2 regions of the Streptomyces sp. CNQ329 genome follow, and region 2 is predicted to be linked to the other one. Evidence: predicted binding sites of a transcription regulator. Region 2 holds the regulator's gene; the other holds the start of a gene.

Region 1 (3,406 bases), on a different contig from region 2:
ATCATGAGCGTGAACGTCCGAATTCCGACCATCCTCCGTACGTATACCGACGGGCAGGCAGAGGTGAGCGCCGAGGGCGCGACCCTGGCCGAGGTGATCGAAGACCTGGAGAAGAACCACCGCGGCATCGCCGGCCGGGTGCTGGACGATCAAGGCAAGCTGCGCCGCTTCGTGAACGTCTACGTGAACGATGACGACGTCCGCTTCGCCGATGGCCTGCAGACTCCCACCCCGGAGGGGGCCGGAGTCTCGATCATTCCGGCGGTCGCGGGAGGCTGCTGAACCCCCTCGTCGTGCCTACGGCCCCGCCGATCCGGAGTGGGGCCGTTCGCATGTCCGTACACGCGATAGGGTTGGGGCGTTCCCCCCTCGTGGCCCATGCTCCACGCATATGAGAACGCGACAAGTTCCGCGCAAATGCGGAGAGTTAATTGTCGTGATGGTGAGTTATGCCCTGCCCGAGTTGTCAGGGAATAGCGGATAATGGTCAGGAATATGCTGATCGGGGGTCCGCAGAATTCTCGTCCGATTGACCTGTTGCACTGGGCATCTGTGCGGATACATTCAGCCGCGGTCGACGCGTTCCGGCGCACGCCCCGGCGTGTATCCGGGGGTGAGGTCTGACCCGGGTCCGCGGAGTGCGGTCCTGTGTAAGGGCCAGCAATAGGGGAGTTTGGAATGGCTCAGGGCACCGTCAAGTGGTTCAACGCGGAGAAGGGGTACGGCTTCATCGCGGTCGACGGTGGTGCGGATGTCTTCGTCCACTACAGCGCGATTCAGATGGACGGATACCGCACCCTCGAGGAAGGCCAGCGGGTCGAGTTCGAGATCTCGCAGGGCCAGAAGGGGCCGCAGGCAGACATGGTCCGCGTCAGCGGCTGAGCGCCGGGCATCGACCACGGACGACTCGCGATGGGCCCGCACCCTCCAGGGGGTGCGGGCCCTCTGCTGTCCGCCGCCGCCGGCCGCCTGCCGTGCCGGGTGCGGGGTGCGGCGCGCCGTGCGGGGGCCGTTGTCCGCCGTGCGGGATGCCGCCGGTCCGGTTCCGCTCTGCGCATGAGAAGCCCGTACCCGCTTGCACTCGCAGGGGGCGAGTGCTAATCATTGCGTTAGCACTCTCCCTGTGAGAGTGACAGCACGGGACCGGTTCGGTGAGGTCCGCACGCCGGGTGGGAGGGAACCACGCGGGTCGCGGGCCGTCCGTCGCGGGCGCCAGCGCGGTCCGGACACAGACCACCCCCCTGTCCGGGAGGACTCAACACAATGGCCAAGACCATCGCGTTCGACGAGGAGGCGCGGCGCGGCCTTGAGCGCGGCATGAACCAGCTCGCCGACGCCGTCCGCGTCACCCTCGGCCCCAAGGGCCGGAACGTCGTCCTCGAGAAGAAGTGGGGCGCCCCCACGATCACGAACGACGGTGTCTCCATCGCCAAGGAGATCGAGCTCGAGGACCCGTACGAGAAGATCGGCGCCGAGCTGGTCAAGGAGGTCGCGAAGAAGACGGACGACGTCGCCGGTGACGGCACGACGACCGCGACCGTCCTCGCCCAGGCCCTGGTCAAGGAGGGCCTGCGCAACGTGGCCGCCGGCGCCAACCCGATGGCGCTGAAGCGCGGCATCGAGAAGGCCACCGAGGCCGTCTCCGCCGCCCTGCTGGAGCAGGCCAAGGACGTGGAGACCAAGGAGCAGATCGCTTCCACCGCCTCCATCTCCGCCGGCGACATCCAGATCGGCGAGCTGATCGCCGAGGCGATGGACAAGGTCGGCAAGGAAGGCGTCATCACCGTCGAGGAGTCGCAGACCTTCGGGCTGGAGCTGGAGCTCACCGAGGGCATGCGCTTCGACAAGGGCTACATCTCCGCCTACTTCGCCACCGACATGGAGCGCATGGAGGCGGAGCTGGAGGACCCGTACATCCTCATCGTCAACTCCAAGATCAGCGCGGTCAAGGACCTGCTGCCGCTCCTGGAGAAGGTCATGCAGTCCGGCAAGCCGCTGCTGATCATCGCCGAGGACGTCGAGGGCGAGGCCCTGTCCACCCTCGTGGTGAACAAGATCCGCGGCACCTTCAAGTCCGTCGCCGTCAAGGCCCCGGGCTTCGGCGACCGCCGCAAGGCCATGCTCGGTGACATCGCCATCCTCACCGGTGGCCAGGTCATCTCCGAGGAGGTCGGTCTCAAGCTGGAGAGCGCCACCCTCGACCTGCTGGGCCGCGCCCGCAAGGTCGTCATCACCAAGGACGAGACCACCATCGTCGACGGTGCCGGCGACAGCGAGCAGGTTCAGGGCCGGGTCAACCAGATCCGCGCCGAGATCGACAACAGCGACTCCGACTACGACCGCGAGAAGCTGCAGGAGCGGCTCGCCAAGCTGGCCGGCGGCGTGGCCGTCATCAAGGCCGGTGCCGCGACCGAGGTCGAGCTGAAGGAGCGCAAGCACCGCATCGAGGACGCCGTGCGCAACGCGAAGGCGGCCGTCGAGGAGGGCATCGTCGCCGGCGGCGGCGTGGCCCTGCTGCAGGCCGGTCACGTCTTCGAGAAGCTGGAGCTGCAGGGCGACGAGGCCACCGGTGCCGCCGCGGTGAAGCTGGCCCTGGAGGCCCCGCTGAAGCAGATCGCGGTCAACGCCGGCCTTGAGGGCGGCGTCGTGGTGGAGAAGGTGCGCAACCTGACCGCCGGTCACGGGCTCAACGCCGCCAGCGGTGAGTACGTCGACATGATCACCGAGGGCATCCTCGACCCGGCGAAGGTGACCCGCTCCGCGCTGCAGAACGCGGCGTCGATCGCGGGCCTGTTCCTCACCACCGAGGCCGTCGTCGCGGACAAGCCGGAGAAGGAGAAGGCGCCGGCCGGGGGCGGTATGCCCGGCGGCGACATGGACTTCTGATCCGGGATCGCGAAGTCCGGACGTCCGCGGCGCATGCGGACGGACGCCGGACGGACTGACGAACCGAGGGCGGTACCCCGAAGGGGTGCCGCCCTCGGGCGCGTGGAGGGCGCCGGGGAACGGCGGAAGCCCGCCGGGCCGCACCGCTCCGGGCGCGGCGAAGTCCCGGCCCGCCCGAAGGCCGCACCGCCCGGGGCCCCTCCGCCGCCGCGCCGGCCCGGTCCACCGGTCTCGCGCGTACCGGTCACGTCCGTGCCGGCGCTGCCGGGGCCGACCTCACGGTGCCGGCGCCGGCTCGCGCCGGCCTCGCCGGTGCCGGCCTCGCCCGTGCGGGCGCCGCCTCGGCCGCCTTGGCCGCCTCGCCCGCCTCGGCCTGGGCGAGCCGGGCCGGGTACCGGCCGCGCCCGTGCCCGGCGTCGCCGTCAGCTCACGTCCGTCGCGGCCTTCAGCGCGATCCGCAGATGGCCGTGCGAGGCATCGAGCAGGCGCTTCGCCGTGGAGCCGTCCACGCCGCCGAGGA
Region 2 (3,406 bases):
CCGGGGGCCAGCCCAGTTCGCGGCAGACGCCCGTCTTCCAGTCCTCGCCCCGCGGGATCCTCGGCCACGCCGCGATGCCCACCGACGAGGGCTTGACCGCCTCCCAGACGTCCACGTACGGGTGACCCACCACCAGCGCGTGGGGGCTCGTCACCGACTCCGCGATGCGCCACTCCTTCGTGCCCGGCACCAGGTGGTCGACCAGCACCCCCAGGCGTGCGTCCGGGCCGGGGGCGAAGGCGGAGACCACCGCGGGGAGGTCGTCCACACCCTCCAGGTACTCCACCACCACGCCCTCGACCCGCAGGTCGTGGCCCCAGACCCGCTCGACCAGTTCCGCGTCGTGGCGGCCCTCGACGTAGATGCGGCCGGCGCGGGCCACGCGCGCGGTGTGGTCGCGGACGGCGATCGAGCCGGAGGCCGACAAGAGCGGGCCTGGAGGCCGGGTGGAGCCGCCGGGCCGCACCAGCGTGACGACCTTGCCGTCGATCATGAAGCCGCGCGGCGTGAGCGGGAACACCCGGTGCTTGCCGAAGCGGTCCTCCAGCGTCACCGTCGGGCCCTCCGCGGTCTTCTCCGTGCGGATGACGGCGCCGCAGAAGCCCGTGCCCACCTCCTCCACCACGAGGTCCGGCTCCGCCGGTACCTCGGGGGCGGGCTGCTGCGGCTTCTTCCACGGGGGCGTGAGGTCGGTGTCGTAGCGGCGCACGGGGCGAGACTACGACAAGCCCCGCACCAGGTCGTCCCGTTGGGCGCGTACGAAGTCCGCCCCCACCGCCGCCCCGTGCCCGGGGACGTACACCGCCTCGGGTCCGCCCAGCTCCAGCAGCCGGTCCAGCGCCTCCGGCCAGCGCGCCGGGTCCGCGTCCGGGCCCGCCTGCGGGGGGCCTGACTCCTCGACCAGGTCGCCGCAGAACACGATCGCCGGCCGCCCCGGGACCGGGACGTACACCGCCATGTCGTGCGCCGAGTGCGCCGCGCCCAGCTCGACGAGCAGCACCTCCCGGCCGCCCCCGAGGTCCAGCGGGTGCGTGCCGGACACCTCGTGCCGCGGTGCGACCAGGACGTCGACGGCCTCCGCCGCCGCGTGGCGGTCCAGCCCGTGGCGTACGGCGTCCGCGCGCAGCTCCTCCGCGGCCCTGCCGCCCGGTCCGCGCAGCAGGGCCGCCGTCCCGGCCGGGCCGTAGACCTCGGCTCCCGCGAAGGCCGCGGTGCCGAGCACGTGGTCGAAGTGCGGATGCGTGAGCGCGATGTGCGTCACCCGGCGGCCGAAGCGCTCCCGGACCTCCCGGCGCAGCTCCGCGCCCTCCCGCAGCGAGGCGCCGGTGTCCACGAGCAGGACGCCTTCCGCTCCGGCCACCGCGCCCGCGGTCGCGTCCCAGCGGGGCAGCCGGCGCCGTACGACGTCCGGGGCCAGCTCTTCCCAACCGCCACTCATTCCCCGACGCTATAACGTGACCGGCCACCTTGCCCGAGCTGCCGTACCCGGCCGTACACTGGCCCGGAACCCTGGCACTCCCCGCCTTCGAGTGCCAGCGATGGAACGACCGGACGGACCCCGAGTGTGGAGGTGGGCAGCATGCTCAGCGAGCGCAGGCTCGAAGTGCTGCGCGCCATCGTCCAGGACTACGTGGGCACGGAGGAGCCGGTCGGTTCCAAGGCGCTCACCGAGCGGCATCACCTGGGTGTTTCCCCGGCGACGGTGCGTAATGACATGGCCGCTCTGGAGGACGAGGGGTTCATCGCCCAGCCGCACACCAGCGCCGGCCGTATCCCCACCGACAAGGGCTACCGGCTGTTCGTCGACAAGCTCGCCGACGTCAAGCCGCTGAGTGCGGCCGAGCGGCGGGCGATCCAGAACTTCCTGTCCGGCGCCGTCGACCTCGATGACGTCGTCGGGCGTACGGTGCGGCTGCTGGCGCAGTTGACGCGGCAGGTGGCGGTGGTGCAGTACCCGTCGCTGACCCGCTCGACCGTGCGCCATGTGGAGCTGCTCCAGCTCGCGCCTGCGCGCGTCATGCTCGTGCTCATCACCGACACCGGCAGGGTCGAGCAGCGCATGGTGGACTGCCCGGCGCCGTTCGGCGAGGAATCCCTCGCCGACCTGCGCGCCCGGCTCAACAGCCGCGTCGTCGGCCGCCGCTTCCGCGACGTGCCGCCGCTGGTGGCGGATCTCGCCGAATCCTTCCCCGCGGACGACCGCGGCACGGTGCAGACCGTGCTGTCGGTGCTGCTGGAGACGCTGGTGGAGGAGACCGAGGAGCGGCTGATCATCGGCGGCACCGCCAACCTCACCCGCTTCGACCACGACTTCCCGCTCACTATCCGGCCGGTGCTGGAGGCGCTGGAGGAGCAGGTGGTGCTCCTGCGGCTGCTCGGGGAGGCGAAGGAACCGGGCATGACGGTGCGTATCGGTCACGAGAACGACCATGAGGGGCTTACCTCCACCTCGGTCGTCTCCGTCGGATACGGTTCAGGCGGCGACACCGGCGAAGCCGTCGCCAAGCTCGGCGTGGTCGGACCTACCCGCATGGACTACCCCGGAACGATGGGAGCGGTACGCGCAGTGGCACGGTACGTCGGACAGATCCTGGCGGAGTCATAAGTGGCCACGGACTACTACGCGGTTCTCGGCGTCGGACGTGACGCCTCTCAGGACGAGATCAAGAAGGCGTTCCGCAGACTCGCGCGCGAGCTGCACCCGGACGTGAACCCGGATCCGAAGACCCAGGAGCGGTTCAAGGAGATCAACGCCGCCTACGAGGTGCTGTCGGATCCGCAGAAGAAGCAGATCTACGACCTCGGCGGCGACCCGCTGTCGCAGAACGGCGCCGCGGCCGGCGGCTTCGGCGCCGGCGGCTTCGGCAACCTCTCCGACATCATGGACGCCTTCTTCGGCCAGGCCGGCCAGCGTGGGCCGCGCTCGCGCACCCGCCGCGGCCAGGACGCCATGATCCGGCTCGAAATCGAGCTGGAGGAGGCGGCGTTCGGCGCCACCAAGGAGATCCAGGTCGACACCGCGGTGGTCTGCGGCACCTGCAACGGCGAGGGCGCGGCGCCCGGGACGTCGGCGCAGACGTGCGACATGTGCCGCGGCCGCGGCGAGGTCTCGCAGGTCACCCGCTCCTTCCTGGGGCAGGTCATGACCTCCCGGCCCTGCCCCCAGTGCCAGGGCTTCGGCACGGTGGTGCCCACGCCGTGCCCGGAGTGCGCGGGCGACGGACGGGTGCGCTCGCGGCGTACGCTCACGGTCAAGATCCCCGCGGGCGTCGATACCGGCACCCGCATCCAGCACGCCGGGGAGGGCGAGGTCGGCCCGGGCGGCGGCCCCGCGGGCGATCTGTACGTGGAGATCCGCGAGCTGCCGCACCCGATCTTCCAGCGCCGCGGGGACGATCTGCACTGC

Evidence for each region. The regulator HrcA, encoded in region 2, represses chaperone genes, less so after heat shock. The targets are predictions, from matches to a motif close to TTNGCACTCNGNNNNNCNGAGTGCNAA.
Region 1: groL (chaperonin GroEL) is a predicted target of HrcA. The motif match lies at 1,110-1,136, and genes of this name have one in related genera.

What each region holds. Positions count from the first base shown of each region.
Region 1 covers NZ_AXVU01000049.1:3,226-6,631, forward strand. The annotation lists gene thrC (threonine synthase) at 1-7, shown strand, start outside; gene I003_RS0125385 (MoaD/ThiS family protein) at 4-282, shown strand; gene I003_RS0125390 (cold-shock protein) at 679-882, shown strand; gene groL (chaperonin GroEL) at 1,264-2,886, shown strand; gene murQ (N-acetylmuramic acid 6-phosphate etherase) at 3,309-3,406, opposite strand, start outside.
Region 2 covers NZ_AXVU01000034.1:72,260-75,665, reverse strand. The annotation lists gene I003_RS0121985 (DUF3097 domain-containing protein) at 1-709, opposite strand, end outside; gene I003_RS0121980 (MBL fold metallo-hydrolase) at 719-1,438, opposite strand; gene hrcA (heat-inducible transcriptional repressor HrcA) at 1,580-2,605, shown strand; gene dnaJ (molecular chaperone DnaJ) at 2,606-3,406, shown strand, end outside.